3 regions of the uncultured Merdimmobilis sp. genome follow, and region 2 is predicted to be linked to each of the others. Evidence: riboswitches for the same ligand, from Rfam matches in the RefSeq annotation. Region 2 holds a riboswitch; each other region holds the start of a gene.
The links. A riboswitch is a leader RNA that binds a small molecule or an ion and turns the genes downstream of it on or off. The one in region 2 is predicted to bind glycine.

Region 1 (6,250 bases), on a different contig from region 2:
GAACATATCGTCGTCCTCATACCAGACGGTAAATCGCCCGCCAGGAGATACTGTAAACTCGGTGAGTAGGATGCGCCGGGCGAACTCATCCTCAGTGATGGGGTCTTTCTCCGGGTTCCGGTCGGTCTGGTCATTGTCGGCCAGCCATTCGTTGGCCAGAGCGGTGAGCTTTTGGGCAGCCATCGCCCGCAGGGACTTGTCCCAGACTTCCTGATCTGCCAGCAGTTTCTTCATCACATTGGTGACACGAGTCCAGGACGCTTTCTTTTCAATCTCCACATCCAACGAAATCCGGACTTCTTTTCCCATCCACTTGTAGGTTCCGTCGAATGTGCTCATCTCACGATCCAGGGTGAGGGTTCCCAGCACTGCATCTTCCAGAAGAATGGGCTTTGTGTATTCCGTCCAGATTTCCTCCAGTGCCGGGCAGGGGACACCTTCCTCCAGTACCTCCGTGACATACCACTGAGGTTCGCTGAAGGCATCACCTTTCCAGCCGCGGGCTTTGATTCGGTAGACCTGGCCCTTGGCAAACAGCTTGGAATAGTCTCCGGCTTCCCGTTCCTTGTCTGTCAGCGGCCAGCTCAGGTAGCAGCGGCCGGAGATTACCTGTCCGCTCTGGACATCCGCCATGGCGAGAGCATGGTTATGCGCCGTCCAGAAAGTATCCAGAAAGGTTTTGTCCGCGCTGGTGCCGCTTTGGATCAGTACCAGCTTTTCCTCATCTTCTGATGCGTAAAGGGCAATAAAGTCTTCGATTTTTCTTTTTTTCATGGTGTCCTCCCTTAAACATTCAGATAACAAAAATGCCCCACGCCGCACTGTCATAAAGACAGGCTGACGCAGGGCATGAAAAAGCCGCGTTGAAGGAGCTACATCTACCGGCAGATGCAGTTTCTTCAACAATCAAAATCTTTTTTTCGCATCTTAAAACAGCAAGGTGCTGTCCAATATATTTGTTCATAGCGACACCATTTGTTCTGAGCATAATTGGAATTTTATTATATCACAACGCACCTTCCATGAAAATATTTTGTGTAAAATGCAAAAGAAAATTTTTTATGAATTTGTTCCAAGAAGGGTTGTGACTTCCATGTTAGGTCGGGTGTGGGATCACCTCGGGAACGCCAACCAAAAACCTCAATGCACAAGCTGCGGTCGGGGCTTTCGCTTTAATCGCGGCTTTGCACCCGCATTTACCACAGGCATCTTTTCCCCGCTTGGGGAAATTTTTCCTATCGCAACACAACCCATCCCGCGATGAATCCACTGCATGCAGATCTGTCCACTGTGTCCGATCCTGGTGATCCAATAAAGCCCAGCTGCCATCCCAACCGGGAACCCCACCGAAGCAAAATTTGCTTTTCTCCCCCAGAAAAAGGGGTGTTCCGTTGACAATTTCCCCCCTTTTTTGTTAGTATGAAAAGGAAGCTGTACCTTGCCCAAAAAGGGCGATTCAGCCGCCATTTTCTGAGCCCCATATCTCCGGATTTCCCCGTCGGGAGGCGATGCCTCGCCCAGAAAACGGGCACACTATACCAAGAAGCCTGCTGGGAAAACTCCGGCGCTGCCAGTGGAATGCGGCCGCGGAAAAAATTCCGGCCGGACGGGGACAGGCTCGTCCCAAGCAAGATAAGGCTATCCCCATGGGTTGTTTTTATCAGCCTTTACAATATATTTTACGGGAGGAATCGCACCATGAGCAACATCCAGATCTCCGACCACGTGCGGTACATCGGCGTGGACGACAAAACCATCCAGTTGTTTGAAAGCCAATACGACGTCCCCAATGGCGTCTCCTACAACTCCTACCTGATTCTCGACGACAAAATCGCCGTCATGGACACGGTGGACGCCCGCGCCACCGAGGAGTGGCTGGCCAACCTGGAGGCCGCTTTGGATGGCAGAACCCCCGATTACCTGGTGGTCCTCCACATGGAGCCGGACCACTCGGCCAGCATCCACAGGGCGGCGGAGAAGTACCCGGAGATGCAGATTGTGGGCAACGCCAAAACCTTCCCCATGATCGCCCAGTTCTTCCCTCTGTGCCTGGAGGGCCGCACCGTCGTGGTCAAAGAAGGGGACACCCTTTCTCTGGGGAACCACACCCTCCAGTTCTTTATGGCCCCTATGGTCCACTGGCCGGAGGTGATGGTCGCCTATGAGCAGACCGAAAAACTCCTCTTCTCCGCCGACGGGTTCGGCAAGTTCGGCACCCTGGACACCGACGAACCCTGGCTGGAGGAATCCCGCCGGTATTACATCAACATCGTGGGCAAATACGGCGCCCAGGTCCAGGCCCTTCTCAAAAAGGCATCCGGCCTTGACATCGCCAAAATCTGCCCTCTTCATGGCCCCATTCTGGACAAAGACCTGGGCTACTACCTGGAGAAATACGATACCTGGAGCCGCTATGAGCCAGAGGACAAGGGCATCCTCATCGCCTGCGCCTCCATCCACGGCCACACCATGATGGCCGCCCAGAAACTGGCGGAACTCCTGCGGGAGAAAACCAGCCTTCCGGTGGTGGTTGCCGACCTGTGCCGGGACGACATGGCCAAGTGCGTCTCCGACGCCTTCCGCTACAGCCATCTGGTCGTGGCCTGCGCCACCTACAACGGGGGCCTGTTCCCGCCCATGGAGGCTTTCCTCTCCCACATCAAGGCCAAGAACTATCAGAAGCGCACAGTGGGCATTGTGGAAAACGGCACCTGGGCCCCCACCGCTGCCAAGCAGATGAAAGCCGCCTTTGAGGGGATGAAAGAGATCCGCCTGGCACAGCCTGTGGTCTCGGTGAAATCGGCCATAAACGACGCCTCCATTGCGGAGTTGGACGCCCTGGCCCAAGCGCTGCTCGCCGAGTAAACAATATTAGGGCAAAGGAAGGGGAACCCCCGGCTGGGGGTTCCCCTTTTTGTTCCCCTCTGTCCAGAAAATAGTCCCAGCCCTGTGCTGACCCCTTGACAAAATTGGTTGGCGGGGGTGGGGCCCTATTTCCTTTCTGTGGAAACTCCAACTCACTGCCAAGGCTGGAAATTTTTTGTCATTTCTGTAACAAACATTGTTAAACAGAAGACCGAATCGCAAAATTATATCTTTTTAGCGGAAGAATTTTCTAAAAATATTTTTGAATTAATCACCAAAAATGGGGTGTGATCTTCTCCGAAATCAAAATTTCTTCGTCGGAATTCCGGCAAAACTCGGGGTGATGTTGGATAGTTCTCCTAGGTTCGTCTAGGAAATCACAAGCATTGCCGTTTCTTTGTCAAACCCCCTGGTTGACAACATTTTGGTTGTTGGCTATAATGCAGGTACAAACGGGGCATCCTCTGGATCGCCTTGCATATATTGCGGTTGAAGGATCCGGGAGAGGTCAACACAACAAGATATTGTGTTGGAGCCAAAGGGGTATGCGCAAAAAAACTCTCAGGCAAAAGTACCGGATCTGGACGGAACTCTGGAGAGTTGAGACCTCCTTTTGGCAGGTGCCTCAACACCGATGAAGCAACTTGGCCCAAACGGCGGGTCGGGGAATCTTTCAGGTATCGCAACAGAGGCGCGCTCTTACCGGCGTGCCTCTGTTTTTTATAAGCAGCCACAGGCGAACTTATAAAATGTCCATCGGGGCCTTCCCCCAGAATCCTGTTGCAGCAAAGCCATTTTACGGCTATTTTGACCCACTTTGGAAAGGAGCGTATTCCATGGAACTGAAAACCCCACTTTATGATTGCCACGTAGCTTTAAACGGAAAAATTGTCCCCTTTGCCGGCTATCTGCTCCCGGTGCAGTACGACACCGGCGTCATCGCCGAGCATATGGCGGTGCGCACCAAGGCTGGCCTCTTTGATGTCTCCCACATGGGCGAAGTGGTTTTCTCCGGCCCCGACGCCCTCAAAAACGTCCAGCACCTGATGACCAATGACTTTTCCAACATGGTGGCAGGCGATGTCCGCTACAGCCCCATGTGCAACGAAAAGGGCGGCGTGGTGGACGACCTGATCGTCTATTGCCTCAAAGAGCCCACCGATTACCTGGTCGTTGTCAACGCAGCCAACCGCCACAAGGACGCCGATTGGATGCGCAGCCACCTGATCGGGGATGTCACTTTTAAAGACATCTCCGACGAGGTGGCCCAGGTCGCCCTCCAGGGACCCCAGTCCCAGGCCATTCTATCCAAACTGGCTGACGAGAGGGACATCCCAACCAAATACTACAGCTTCTGCCAAACCGGCAAGGTAGCCGGGGTGGACTGTCTGATCTCCAAGACCGGCTACACCGGCGAGGACGGGTTCGAGCTCTATTGCGCCCCCGACAAAGCTGCTGAGCTGTGGAACGCCCTGCTGGATGCAGGCAAAGAGAACGGCCTCATCCCCTGCGGCCTGGGCGCCCGGGACACCCTGCGGTTGGAAGCCGGTATGCCCCTCTACGGCCACGAGATGACCGACGACATCACCCCCAAGCAAACCGGCCTTGGCATGTTCGTCAAGATGGACAAAGAGGACTTCATCGGCAAAAAAGCCATGGAGGAGATGGGCGCCCCCACCATCAAACGGGTGGGCCTGAAGATTCTGGGGAGGGGCATCGCCCGGGAGAACTTCCCCGTCTACGCCGGCGACAAATTGATCGGCCACACCACCAGCGGCACCCACTGCCCCTACCTGGGCGGCGCTTACGCCATGGCCATTGTGGAGAAGGAGCCCGCACCCTTGGGCGCCACCGTCCAGGTGGAGATCCGCGGCAAGAAGGTGGACGCTGAGGTAGTCAAATCCCAGTTCTATAAAAAAGCTTAACTTCCGGCTCTTCCTTTGGGAGGTCGCTTTCCCTCCCCCCCTTTGGGCGGCCTTCCCAATAGAGCTGTTTCCCCATTGTCCCAAACGGCCGGGGCCACTGCCCCACGCCCGAAACTATACAACATTAAACAGAATCAATAGGAGGAATGCAACATGAAAAATCCAACCGATCTGCTGTATACAAAATCCCACGAATGGGTCAAGAAACTGGACGATGGCACCGTGAAGGTGGGTCTAACCGATTACGCACAGCATGAGCTGGGCGACCTGGTGTTCATCAACCTTCCCCAGGAAGGGGATGAAGTCTCGGTGGGCGAGACCTTTGGCGACGTGGAATCGGTCAAAGCGGTCTCTGACGTGTACAGCCCTGTCTCCGGCACCGTCACCGCCATCAACGAAGAACTGCTGGACCACCCCGAACTGGTGAACAAAGAAGCTTATGAAGCTTGGTTCATCCAGGTGGGCGAAATCTCCCAGGAGGAAGAGCTGCTCTCGGCCGAGGCTTATGAGGAGCTTCTTGCAAAGGAGGAGGCGTAAATGGGCTCTTACGTTCCAAACACCCGGGATGAGCGCCAAGGGATGCTGGAAGCGGCCGGCTTCTCCAAGATGGAGGACCTGTTCGCCCACATCCCCCACGAGGTGCTGCTGAACCGCCCCTTAGACATCCCCGCCGGCAAATCCGAACTGGAAGTCAGCCGGGTGATGGCGGAAATGGCAGGGAAAAACACCATCTTCCCCTCCATCTTCCGCGGTGCGGGCGCCTACGACCACTACATCCCCGCCATTGTCAAGAGCGTCACCTCCAAAGAGGAGTTCCTGACCTCCTACACCCCTTACCAGGCGGAGATCAGCCAGGGCGTCCTCCAGTCCATCTTTGAGTACCAGACTATGATCTGTGAGATCACCGGCATGGATGCTTCCAATGCCTCGGTTTACGACGGGGCCACCGCCGCCGCCGAAGCCGCCTCCATGTGCCGGGAGCGCAGCCGCACCGTCACCTATGTGTCGGCCGCCTGCAACCCCTCGGTGTTGCGGACGCTGAAAACCTACTGCTTCTCCTCCGGGACTGAGCTGGTGGTCGTCCCAGAAAAAGACGGCGTCACCGACCTTTCCGCCATCGAAGGCGAGCTGGACGGCAAAACCACCGCTTCCCTGTACATTGAACAGCCCAACTACTACGGCTTATTGGAGGATGTGGAAAAAGCCGCTGAGGTCATCCATGCCGCAGGCGGCAAGCTGATTGTCGGCTGCAACCCCATCTCCCTGGGCATCCTGAAAACCCCCGCCGAGTGCGGTGCGGACATCGCTGTAGGCGAAGGCCAGCCCTTGGGCATGCCCCTTTCCTTCGGCGGCCCCTACCTGGGCTTTATGGCCGCCAAATCGTCCATGACCCGCAAGCTGCCGGGGCGCATCGTGGGCGAGACCACCGACCTGGACGGCAAACGGGCCTATGTCCTGAC
Region 2 (6,250 bases):
ACCGATAGCAGCTGGCTGCGCGGCCGCTCCCTTGTCCAAATGGTGGAGGAGGCCATTCTGGGCGGGGCGACCTTTGTCCAGCTGCGGGAAAAAGAATTGGACCAGGAGGCGTTTATCGCCCTGGCCAAAGAGGTGAAGCAGGTCACCAGCCGGTACCATGTGCCCTTTGTCATCAACGACAATGTGGAGGTTGCCCTTGCGGTAAACGCCGACGGTGTCCATGTGGGCCAGGAGGACATGGCCGCGGCGAAAGCCCGGCAGCTGCTGGGCCCGGATAAGATTATAGGCGTCTCCTGCAAGACCCCGGAACAGGCGAAAAAAGCCCAGGCTGACGGGGCGGACTACATCGGCACCGGGGCGGCCTTTGCCACCACCACCAAAAAGGACACCCGGGCTTTGAGCCGGGAGGAGCTACAGGCGGTGGCCGAGGCGGTTGACATCCCGGTGGTGGCCATCGGCGGCATAAACGCCGGAAACCTGCTGGAGCTCTCCGGATGCGGGGTGGACGGCGTGGCGGTGGTCTCGGCCATCTTTGCCCAGGACGATCCCCGGGCCGCCGCAGAAGAGCTTCGGGCCCTTTCCGACCAGATGGTGGCCCGATGATTCAGGGGCTGCTCTTCGATCTGGACGGCACCTTGGTGGATTCCAACTGGGTGTGGAAGAACATCGGCCGGGATTTTCTCATCGCCCAGGGCAAGACCCCGGAAGAGGGGCTGGTGGGGAAGTTTGAGGAGATGAGCTTCACCCAGTCCGCCGAATATATGATCCGGGAATACGGTCTCTCCATGACGGTGGGGGAGGTCATCGCCGCCGTGACCCAGATGGCAGAGGACACCTACCTCACTCGGGTGGATCTCAAGCCCGGTGCATCAGAACTGCTGCGGCGGTGCAAGGCGGCGGGATATCCCATGGCTGTGGGCACCGCATTGGATGAGGGCCTGGCCCGGCGCTTGCTGGAAAGGCTGGGGATTTTGGACTTCTTCCGAGGGGTGTACACCTGTGAGACATTGGGCTTCCCCAAAACCGACCCGGCCTTCTACCGCCGGGCAGTGGAGCTGTTGGGCTGCCTCCCCGGGGAGACGGCGGTGTTTGAAGACGCTCCCCACGCCTTGAAAACCGCAAAAGAGGCCGGCTGCCGCACCGTCGGCGTCGCCGACCCTTGGGGCGCCCCCCGCCGGGCGGAGGCAGAAGAATACAGCGACCGTTTCCTCCAAAGCCTGGAGGAGCTTCTGGATTTGCAGCATGGGGGAGAACAGCTCCCCCCAGAATAGAAAAGAGGTTGTAGCAGTATGTATAAAGTGCTTTCCATCGCAGGGTCGGATTGCAGCGGCGGCGCAGGCATCCAGGCCGACATCAAAACCATCGCCGCCCACGGCATGTACGCCATGACAGCTATCACCGCCCTGACAGCCCAGAACACCACCGGGGTGTATGGGGTGCTGGAGGCGGACAAAGACTTTGTGGCCCAGCAGATCGACTGCGTGTTCCAAGATATCCGCCCGGACGCGGTGAAGGTCGGCATGGTGGCAAACGCCCAGATCATCGCCGCCATCGCCGACAAGCTGGAGGAATATGAGGCAAAGAACATCGTGGTGGACCCGGTGATGGTCTCCACCAGCGGGGGGCGCCTCCTCAATGAGGATGCGGTGGAGGCCCTCAAGACCCGCCTTCTGCCCCTGGCGGATGTGATCACCCCCAACATCCCCGAGGCGGAATGCCTTTCCGGGATACCGATTCAATCCAATGGGGATATGGAGCGGGCGGCGGAACAGATCGCCCTCTTCTGCCGGGGGGCCATCCTCATCAAGGGAGGCCACCAGGAATACCGGGCCGACGACCTCCTCTATTATGAGGACTGCCCCATTTGGTTCCCCGGCCGCAAAGTGGACAACCCCAACACCCATGGAACCGGCTGCACCCTCTCCTCGGCCATTGCCTGCAACCTGGCCAAGGGGCTGATTTTGGAGGAGGCGGTGTTCCGGGCGAAGAAGTACCTCACCGGCGCGCTGCTGGCAGGGCTCAATTTGGGCAAGGGGAGCGGCCCCCTGGACCACGGCTACCGGATGCGGTAAGCGAAAATCCCCTAGAACGGCGCCAGTTTTGGGGTGAGGGGGTTGTTTTCTCCCCCTTTGCACGGAGATAAGGAAGCGGTGCGGCCCATATTTTGGGAAATACGGGGAATTTCACAAAATTTCCTCTGTTTTTTCCCCCTATGGGCCGCAATTTTTTGTTGACATTCTGCAAAAGATGGGGTATAGTGGACTAAGAAGAAACACCATAATGATTCGGATGAATGATCCGGGAGAGACCCATAAGGGCGCCGAAGGGGAAATCGCAAGAAACTCTCAGGCAAAAGGACCGGATCATGACGAAACTCTGGAAAGCCGTTAGGCGCCGAAGAAGCAATCCCCCTAGGGGAGAATCTTTCAGGTTTAGGAACAGAGGCGTACAATTTCTGTGCGCCTCTTTTTTGTTGCAATAAAGTGGATGCACAGGCCATACAGATAGAATCGGATGAATGATCCGGGAGAGACCCACAGGGCGCCGAAGGGGAAATCGCAAGAAACTCTCAGGCAAAAGGACCGGATCATGACGAAACTCTGGAAAGCCGCAAGGCGCCGAAGAAGCAATCCCGTTTGTGGAGAATCTTTCAGGTCAAGGACAGAGGCGTGCTGGGAACCTCCCCGCGCGCCTTTTTGCGTGTGGGGGCCTTTGAAACACAGGGGCTGCCAAGCCCCGGACTGGAGGAAGAGCCATGATTACCACCATCAAATACCTGATCGCCGACAGCACCAGCCCTTACCGGAATCTGGCGATGGAAGAATACCTGATGACCCAGGTGGGCAAAAACACCTGCATCCTGTACTTGTGGCAGGACCGCAACACGGTGGAGATCGGCCGCAACCAGAATGCCCGCAAGGAGCTGCGCCTCAACGAAATACAGAAAAACGGCGCCCGCATCTCCCGGCGGCTGGCTGGGGGAGGCGCTTGTTTCCACGACCTGGGCAACCTCAACTTCTCCTTCCTCACCTTGCAGGAGGAGATGGACGACAAACGGTTGAGCGGGGTGATCCTGCGGGCGGTCCGCGGCCTTGGCATCGACGCCGGCCGGTCGGAGAGCGGCATCCTCATGGCCGACGGCCGCAAATTCTGCAACAGCGTCACCTATACAAAAGACGGACACTCCTGTTACCGGGGCAGTATTATGGTCAATTCCAACCTGACCCGGGTGTGCAAATACATCAATCCCGCCTCCTCCCGGGTCAAATCCAAAGGGGCGGATTCCATCCGCTCCAAGGTGGTCAACCTCCAGGAGTGCCTTTCCTCCTTGACGGTGGAGGCCCTGCGGGAACAGATCATCGACTCCATGGGCCATGAATTTGGCCAGATCGCCCGCCGTTTGAACGCAGCGGAGATCGACGAGGACCGCATCCGCGCCTTGGAGGAGAAAAACGCCTCCCAGGAATGGACTATGGGCGGGTTCATCCCCTACACTTACGAACTGGCCGAGCGGCTGCCCTGGGGCAGCCTGCAAATCCAGCTGGAGATGGAACAGGGCTGGATTAAAGAAGCTGCTGTCTATTCCGACTCCACCGAGGTGGACGTGATCCAGAAGATCCCCCAGGTGCTGGTGGGCAGCTGCTTTACCTCCCCGTCGATGATCCGGGCCATGGAACGGCTCAAATCCGCCTGCTCGGGCAGCGAAAGGGAACTCTCCATGGTCAGTGACATCCAGAGCCTGATCGCCCAGCAGGATATTTAACTTCACTTTCTTTTTGTTTCTCCTGAAATTTTGGATTTTTGTTTGACGAGGCAAAGGCCGGCGGGAAACCGCCGGCCTTTGCCTCGTCTTTTGGTTTTTCTATTTTTGAAGGGGGACGGGGATGGGTTTACGGCAAAAGGAAGGACTGGGTGGCGAAGTCAAAGACCCCCAGGTCGGTGATGCGGATTTCCGGGATGCAGGTCAGCGACACAAAGGAGAGGGTGATGAAGGGCTCCACCTCCGGCCTCACCCCCATGGCGCGGACCTTTGCGATCAGCTCCCCCAGTTTGCCCTGGATATCGGCAGTGCGGTCGTCGGTGAACAGACCGGCGATGGGCAAGGGCAGGGTGCCGGCCACCCGGCCGTTTTCCACCACGGTGTACCCGCCGTGGCAGCGGGCCAGTTCCTCCATGGCCAGGAGCATGTCCCGGTCGTTGTCCCCCACTACAATCATGTTGTGGGCGTCGTGGGCGATGGTGGAGGCGATGGCCCCGTTTTTGACGCCAAAGCCTTTGACAACCCCCACCCCGATATTGCCGGTGGCGTGGTGGCGCTCGGCCACTGCGATTTTATAAAACTCCCCTTGGGGCTGGAAACAGCCGCCCGCAGTGGGCACGGCAGAGATTTCTTTCTTGGTGACGATGCTCCCCGGCAGAAGGGTGATCACCGGGATCTCCCCCTGGACGGGGAGGGCTAAGCTTTCTGGAGTGAGGCGCCCCAGGTGGACGGTGTCCAAGCAGGCAGGGTCGATGGGCCGGGGGTTGGGCGGCAGGGTGGGGGAGCTGCCCTTTCGGGAGACCAGAACCCCATCTTTATACACGCTGTGGACGGCCATCTCTTCCAGACTGTCCAGCACCACCAGATCGGCCCGGAATCCAGGGGCAATGGCCCCCAAATCTGAAAGGCCATAGAGGTGGGCAGGGTAGAGGGTGGCCATCTTTACTGCCTCCCCAGGCGGGACCCCCAGCTGAATGGCCCGCAGCACATTCCAGCGGATATGGCCCTCCCGGGCGATGTCGTCCAGGTGCTTGTCGTCGGTACAGAAGACAAACCGGTCCAGGGGCAGGCCCATTTTTACAGCACCGGTGAGGATGGCATCCAGGTTCCGGGCGGCAGAGCCTTCCCGCACCTGGATGGTCATGCCGCAGCGAAGTTTTTCCAGCGCCTCCTGGAAGGTAGTGCATTCGTGATCGCTAGAAACCCCCAAGAGGCGGTAAGCGGCCAGTTCCTTGCCGGTGAGGCCAGGGGCGTGGCCGTCGATGGGCTTTCCAGCGAAGAGGCGGAGCTTCTCCAGCTTGTCCGGATCTCCGGCGAGGACTGCGGGGCAGTCCATTACCTCTCCCAGGCCCAGCACCCGGGGATGGTGGAGGAACTGGGCCATCTCCTGGGCAGAAAGGGGCGCGCCGTTGTGTTCAAACCGGGTGGCGGGCACGCAGGAGGGCAGCATGAGGTAGACGTTGAGTGGGAGGCCCTTCGTCTCCTCCAAGAGATAGGAGATCCCCTTGGCCCCCAGCACATTGGCGATTTCATGGGGGTCGGCAATGAGGGTGGTGGTGCCCCAGGGAAGGATTTTTTCGGCGAACAGCCGAGGGGATACCATGGTGGATTCCAGGTGCATGTGGGCGTCGATCAAGCCGGGGATCACTACCCGTTCACCCAGATCCACCTCCCGCTCCCCGCGGTAAGACCCCACCCCGACGATGACCCCATTCTGCACGGCGATGTCACCGGGGAGGAGTTCCCCGGTGAACACATTGAAAACCAAACCATTTCGAAACACCAGCTGTGGGGTTTTCTCTCCCAGGGAATGGAGCCGAAGCGCCTGCCGGTCGTCCATAAAATGCCCTCCTTTTTGGGATGGCGCGGCGGGGAAAGAGGCCCCGGACCCGCGCGTTCCATCAAACGTATGTGAAGATAAGTATACCACATTCCGGGGAAAAATCTAGGTCAGTCCACAGGGCTTAAGTGGGGGAAAGTGAGGACAACATAGACGGCTTTTAAGTATTAGGAACAGTTCTCTGTAAAATGCAGGTAATTCTATGTGTGCTTTGTGGAGGCTCTTCCAACTATTTTGTAAATTACACACAAAAAAATTTACAAAATTGTATTAAATAGTAAATGTCAATTGTTTTTTCAGAAAATGATGCTATAATGGCACAAGTATGGAAAAACAATGTTTTGCCTAGAATTGACGGCAAAACCGCTTTGGAGGGAAAAATCTTGTTATCCTTTATTCAAACGTTTAACCTCGCCATCTTTTTGTTATTTACCTTTTCTTATGCATACCAGATCTTTTACGCCCTGGTGGCCCTGGTCCGCAAAACCCCGGACCTGACCCCCAAGGACCTGCACAAGTTCGCGGTAGTTATTGCGGCCCGCAATGAAAGCGCGGTCATCGGCCAGCTGATCAACAGCATCAAGAAACAGAAATACCCCGCCGAGCTGGTGGACATTTATGTGGTGGCCGACAATTGCACCGACAACACC
Region 3 (6,250 bases), on a different contig from region 2:
TCCAACACCGCCGGCAATATCCCTCAAAAAGCAAGCGATGCAGAAACCCATGTTTGCCGGATTCCCCAGCTTGACAAGGGCAACCGAGACCAAGCCGATCAACAGACCGGCCCCTATCAGTTTTTTCTTTTCCATCTCTCTACCAACCACCTTTCTATGATACAGAGCCTCTTTCCCCAGCGGGCTATGAGAGCCGCAAAGCTGGCCTACTGGCGTATCGACCCTGTATATAGTATAGTTTGTTTTTTAACAATCGTAAAATAGTAATTTGCAATAGAGACAAGAAAGCTATTTTATTTTCCAATAGCAGTGGCGAATATAGGGTAAATAGAGTAAAATAATAAAAAAGGATTTATTATAGGAGGACGTTATGGAGCGAATTTATCTGGACAACGCGAGCACCTCTTACCCCAAAGCCCCTGGGGTAGTGGAAAACATGCGTCTTTTTATGGAGGAAATCGGCTGCAATGTGGGCCGCGGCGGATATGCCGGCGCCTACAGCGCAGGGGAGGTCGTCTATGACACCCGGGAACGGCTGTGCCGTCTCTTCCATGCCCCCAAACCTCAAAATGTGATTTTTACCTCCAACATCACCGCTTCTCTCAACTTTATTATAAAAGGTATGCTGCGCCCCGGCGACCATGTATTGGTCAGCTCGATGGAGCACAACGCCATGATGCGCCCCTTGGTACAAATGGAAAAACTGGGCGTCTCTTTTGACCGCATCCCCTGCAATAGCCAGGGAATGCTGCTTCTGGATCAGGTGGAAGGGCTCATCCGCCCCAACACCAAGGCCATTCTGATGCTGCACGCCTCTAATGTATGCGGCACAGTGATGCCTATCCGGGAAGTGGGTGCCATTTGCCATAAGCATGGAATTCGCTTTGTGGTGGATGCCGCCCAGACCGCAGGGGTTTTCCCCATTGACATTGTTGATATGCACATCGACGTCCTGACCTTTACCGGGCACAAAAGCCTGCTCGGGCCCCAGGGCATCGGTGGGTTTATCATAGAAGATTCCCTGGCTGCGGAACTTGACCCTCTGATCTCCGGCGGCACGGGCAGCCGCTCTGATTCGGAGGAGGTTCCCGATTTCCTGCCTGACCGCTTTGAAGCCGGCACCATGAACCTGCCGGGAATCTTCGGCTTAAACGCGTCGCTTCAATATCTGGAAAAGGAGGGGATTGGCAACATCTTACAGCACGAACAAACTTTGTCCAAGCGCTTTAGCGAGGGCCTAGCCGCCTTCGACTGCGCCCGGATCGCCGGCACTGAGGACCCGATGAAACGCGCCCCCGTCGTCTCGGTGGATTTCACCGGCCGCGACAACGCGGAAATCGCGTTTTTGTTGGACAGCCAGTACGGGATTATGACCCGGTGCGGCCTGCACTGCGCTCCATCGGCCCATAAGACCTTGGGAACTTTCCCTCAGGGCACTGTTCGATTCTCAATCGGCCCATTCAACACCCCCAAGGAAATTGACTTTGCTGTTGACGCTATCAAAGCCATTCTATCCACCTACTAGGGAATGTTCTATAAAAGATTGACAATTTTTTTGCAATAATTTTTGCCATTTTCCCTGGAAAAAATACTTGTATTATAGAAAAAAGTAGTGTATCATTATGGTGTGATAGAAAAACATTATATAGTCATTTTTACAGATTGATATTTGGATGACGATTGCGGGAGAGTCTGGCAACAGCGCCGAAGGAATAAGTAAGCGGATTTGCAGTCCCTTATGAAGATCTCAGGTCCCAACACCGCAATCCGACAAACCTCTGGAGAGCGTAAGCACCGACGGAGCAATCCCCCTCAAGGGAGAATCTCTCAGGTTAGATACAGAGCGGGATGCACCATTTTATTTTTATTTCTATAAAAGGGTGCGTTTTGCTCTGTTTTTGTATGGAATGACAATCACGCTCCGGGAGGTTCTTCATGAAGCCAACGTTTAAGATCGTAACCAACAATCCCCTGGTTGTCCGCGAACTTACAGGGCAATATACCGTTGAGTTCGTCGACGGCACCTATCACGATGTGTTGGTTGCCCTCCGCGACCAGATTCATAAGGGACACAGGCTTTACTCCCATCCCCTTTCGGGCAGCGTCAAGCCCAATGAAACCCCTTATAAATCGGTCCTGATCTCCATCAAACCCCAGTCTTTGGACATGGATTCGGTGGAGATGATCGAAAACAGCATTGTGACTTGCGATAAATTCCCGGTAAAATTCCCCCATATGCCCGATTCTATGCGGGAAGATTTCCAGGTGATCGACGCCACGCTGCTAAAAGGAGCCTTATCGCAGATCCTATTTGAATAGGGTTTGTTGATAAATACGCAAAGCCAAAATTTTAAGGAGGTGTTAAATTTGAGAAAATTGGAAGTCGGATACATCGATATCCATGATATTCAGTTCTCAAATGAATCCAAAGTCGAGAACGGCGTTCTGTTCGTAGACAAAGAGGCCATTAAGAAGATCGTCCTGGAGGACGAAAACATCAAATCCTGCGAAGTTGAGATCGCTCGCCCCGGCGAGAGCGTTCGCATTACCCCTGTTAAGGACGTAATCGAGCCCCGCTGCAAGGTCGAGGGTCAAGGCGGGATTTTCCCCGGCGTGATCTCCAAAGTCACCACTGTCGGCACCGGCAGAACCCACGCTCTGAGAGGTTCCGCTGTTGTCACCACCGGTAAGATCGTTGGTTTCCAGGAAGGCATCATCGATATGACCGGCGAAGGCGCCAAATACACTCCTTTCTCCAAAACCGTCAACCTGGTTCTTGTCATGAACCCCATCGACGGCCTGAAACAGCACGAGCATGAGTACGCCAACCGTATGGCTGGTCTGCGTGTCGCTGCTTACCTGGGTGAGCTGGGTAAATCTGTTGAGCCCAACGAGGTTGTCTCCTACGAGACTTACGGCGTGAAAGAGGGCATGGAGAAATACCCCAACCTGCCCCGCGTTGGCTACGTCCAGATGCTGCAGAGCCAGGGCCTGATGCACGACACCTATGTGTACGGCGTCGATGCCAAGAAGATCGTCCCCACCATCATCAACCCCACCGAGGTTATGGACGGCGCGATCCTGTCTGGTAACTGCGTATCCTCCTGCGACAAGAACCCCACTTATATCCACATGAACAACCCCGTTGTCCATGACCTGTTCGCTCAGCATGGCAAGACCATCAACTTTGTGGGCATGATCATCACCAACGAGAACGTTTACCTGGCTGATAAAGAGCGCTCCTCCAACTGGACCGCAGAGCTCTGCGAGTACCTGGATCTGGATGGCGCAATCGTTTCCCAGGAAGGCTTCGGCAACCCCGATACCGACCTGATCATGAACTGCAAGAAGATTTCCGCCAAAGGCATCAAGACCGTAATCATCACCGATGAGTACGCTGGCCGCGACGGTACTTCCCAGTCCCTGGCTGACGCTGACCCCAGCGCTGACGCTGTTGTCACCGGCGGTAACGCCAACGAGCTGATCACCCTGCCCAAGCTGGACAAAGTGATTGGCGACCTGAGCCCCGTCGATAAGATTGCCGGCGGTTTCGAGAACAACGTTCTGGAAGACGGCACCATTTTGGTTGAGCTGCAGGCTATCACCGGCGCTACCAGCGAAGTTGGTTTCAACTGCCTGAGCGCAAGATAGTAGAAAGGAGGAAGTACAACTAATGGCTAAAATTAGAGTAGTACACTACATCAACCAGTTCTTCGCCAACATCGGCGGTGAGGAAAAGGCTGATATCAAACCTGAGCTGAGAGAGGGCGTTGTAGGCCCTGGCGTAGCTTTCAATCAGGCTTTCGGCGATGAGGCTGAGATCGTTGCCACTGTTATCTGCGGTGACTCCTACTTCAACGAGAACCTGGAAGAAGCCAAAAAGACCGTTATCGACATGGTTAAATCCCAGAACGCTGACATGTTCCTGGCTGGTCCTGCTTTCAACGCTGGCCGTTATGGCGTCGCTTGCGGCACCATCGCTGACGCTGTCAAAAAAGAGCTGGGCATCCCTGTCCTGACCGGTATGTACGTTGAGAACCCCGGCGCAGACATGTTCAAAAACTCCGTTTACATCGTCGCCACCAAAAACAGCGCTGCTGGCATGAGAGATGCTGTCAAGAAGATGGCTCCCCTCGCCCTGAAGCTGGCTAAAGGTGAGAAGATCGGTGCTTCCGCTGAGGAAGGTTATATGCCCAACGGCGTCCGGAAGAACTTCTTCGACACCAAGAGAGGTTCCGCCCGCGCTATCGACATGCTGCTGAAGAAACTGGCTGGCAAAGAGTTCGTCACCGAGTTCCCCATGCCTGACTTCGACCGTGTTGCTCCCAACCCCGCTGTCAAGGACATCGCCCATGCTACCATCGCTCTGGTAACCTCTGGCGGTATCGTCCCCAAAGGCAACCCCGATCACATCGAGTCCTCCTCTGCTTCCAAATACGGCAAGTATGACATTGAGGGCGTTATGGATCTGACTGCCGACACTTACGAGACCGCTCACGGCGGCTACGACCCTGTCTACGCCAACGAGGATGCTGACCGCGTCCTGCCTGTTGACATTCTCAGAGAGTATGAGAAAGAGGGCAAGATCGGCAAGCTGCACAGATACTTCTACACCACCGTTGGTAACGGTACCGCTGTTAAGAGCGCCAAGGGCTTCGCAGATGAGTTCTCCAAAGAGCTGAAGGATGCCAATGTTGACGCGGTTATCCTCACATCGACCTGAGGCACCTGTACTCGTTGCGGTGCAACGATGGTTAAAGAGATTGAGCGCGCTGGTATCCCGGTCGTTCATATCTGCACAGTTACCCCCATCTCCATGACTGTTGGCGCTAACAGAATTGTTCCCGCCATTGCTATCCCCCATCCTCTGGGCAACCCTGCTCTGACTCTTGAGGAGGAGAAAGCTATCCGCAGAAGAATTCTTGACACTGCACTGAAAGCCCTTTCCACCGAGGTTACTGAGCAGACTATTTTTGAAAACTAGTAGGTGTGAATATGGAAAAAATTTATGATGTCATTATTATCGGCGCGGGTCCTGCTGGACTCGCCGCCGGTAGCTACGCTGGCCGCGCCAGAATGGATACCCTGATTATCGAGAAGGATAAAGACGGCGGCCAAATCGTCATCACTGCTGAGATTGAGAACTATCCCGGCGGCGTAGACGAGGAATCCGGCCCCTCCCTGATCGGCAGAATGGCTAAACAGGCTGAGCATTTCGGCGCCCAGAAGGTGAAAGACACCATCGTGGACGTTGAGCTGGAGGGTGATGTCAAACACCTGAAGGGCCTGAAGGGCGATTACTACGGCAAGACCGTCATCATCGCCACCGGCGCTCATCCCAAGCCCATTGGCTGCCCCGGTGAAAAAGAGTTCACCGGTAAAGGCGTATCTTACTGCGCTACCTGCGATGGCTCGTTCTTTGAGGACTTTGACATCTACGTGGTCGGCGGCGGTGACTCCGCTGTGGAAGAGGCTATGTACCTGACCAAGTTTGGCCGTCAGGTGACTCTGATCCACAGACGTGACCAGCTGCGCGCTGCAAAATCCATCCAGGAGAAAGCATTTGCCAATCCTAAGATGAAGTTTATGTGGAACACTACTGTTGAAGAGCTCAAAGGCGATGGCATCCTGACCTCCATGGTCGTGAAGGATACTGTCACCGGCGAGACCCGCGAGATCGTTGCCAACGAAGAGGACGGCACCTTTGGCGTGTTCGTGTTCATCGGCTTCGAGCCTCACGGCGAACTGTTCGAGGGCAAGGTTGAAATGAAGAACGGTTATATTGTGACCGATGACAACATGAAGACCAACATCCCCGGCGTATTCGCCGCTGGCGATATCCGTGTGAAGAGCCTGAGACAGGTCGTCACCGCTGCTGCGGACGGTGCTATTGCTGCCACCCAGGCGGAGAAATACATCGAGGGTTAATCACCGATTCCACTGAAATGAAAAGGAGTGTTTCCCATGCTCGATCTGACCAAAGATAATTTTAACGCTGAAGTTCTGGAGTACAAAGACGGCTACGTATTTGTTGACTTCTATGGCGATGGCTGCGTTCCCTGCGCTGCTCTGATGCCTTTTGTCCATGCTTGCGCTGATAAATACGGCGACAAGATCAAATTCTGCTCCTTGAACACCACCAAGGCCCGCAGACTGGCCATTGGCCAGAAGATCCTGGGTCTGCCTGTTATGGCGATCTACAAGGATGGCGAGAAGATCGACGAGGTCGTCAAAGAGGAGGCCACTGAGG

Region 1: linked by a shared signal. The riboswitch ahead of gcvT (glycine cleavage system aminomethyltransferase GcvT) and the one ahead of RDQ42_RS08450 (lipoate--protein ligase) in region 2 are both predicted to bind glycine.
Region 3: linked by a shared signal. The riboswitch ahead of RDQ42_RS08815 (GrdX family protein) and the one ahead of RDQ42_RS08450 (lipoate--protein ligase) in region 2 are both predicted to bind glycine.

The regions. Positions count from the first base shown of each region.
Region 1 covers NZ_CABRJC010000009.1:60,877-67,126, reverse strand. Annotated here, with positions in the region: gene RDQ42_RS06120 (DUF2262 domain-containing protein) at 1-774, opposite strand, end outside; gene RDQ42_RS06115 (FprA family A-type flavoprotein) at 1,699-2,865, shown strand; glycine riboswitch at 3,355-3,452, shown strand; gene gcvT (glycine cleavage system aminomethyltransferase GcvT) at 3,702-4,790, shown strand; gene gcvH (glycine cleavage system protein GcvH) at 4,944-5,327, shown strand; gene gcvPA (aminomethyl-transferring glycine dehydrogenase subunit GcvPA) at 5,328-6,250, shown strand, end outside.
Region 2 covers NZ_CABRJC010000018.1:3,098-9,347, forward strand. Annotated here, with positions in the region: gene thiE (thiamine phosphate synthase) at 1-603, shown strand, start outside; gene thiM (hydroxyethylthiazole kinase) at 1-8, shown strand, start outside; gene RDQ42_RS08440 (HAD family phosphatase) at 600-1,271, shown strand; gene thiD (bifunctional hydroxymethylpyrimidine kinase/phosphomethylpyrimidine kinase) at 1,290-2,072, shown strand; glycine riboswitch at 2,290-2,371, shown strand; glycine riboswitch at 2,515-2,595, shown strand; gene RDQ42_RS08450 (lipoate--protein ligase) at 2,756-3,763, shown strand; gene ade (adenine deaminase) at 3,891-5,600, opposite strand; gene RDQ42_RS08460 (glycosyltransferase family 2 protein) at 5,984-6,250, shown strand, end outside.
Region 3 covers NZ_CABRJC010000020.1:10,244-16,493, forward strand. Annotated here, with positions in the region: gene yedE (YedE family putative selenium transporter) at 1-135, opposite strand, end outside; gene RDQ42_RS08810 (aminotransferase class V-fold PLP-dependent enzyme) at 371-1,525, shown strand; glycine riboswitch at 1,674-1,773, shown strand; gene RDQ42_RS08815 (GrdX family protein) at 1,936-2,319, shown strand; gene RDQ42_RS08820 (glycine/sarcosine/betaine reductase component B subunit) at 2,368-3,651, shown strand; gene grdB (glycine reductase complex selenoprotein B) at 3,674-4,984, shown strand; gene trxB (thioredoxin-disulfide reductase) at 4,996-5,928, shown strand; gene RDQ42_RS08835 (co-chaperone YbbN) at 5,965-6,250, shown strand, end outside.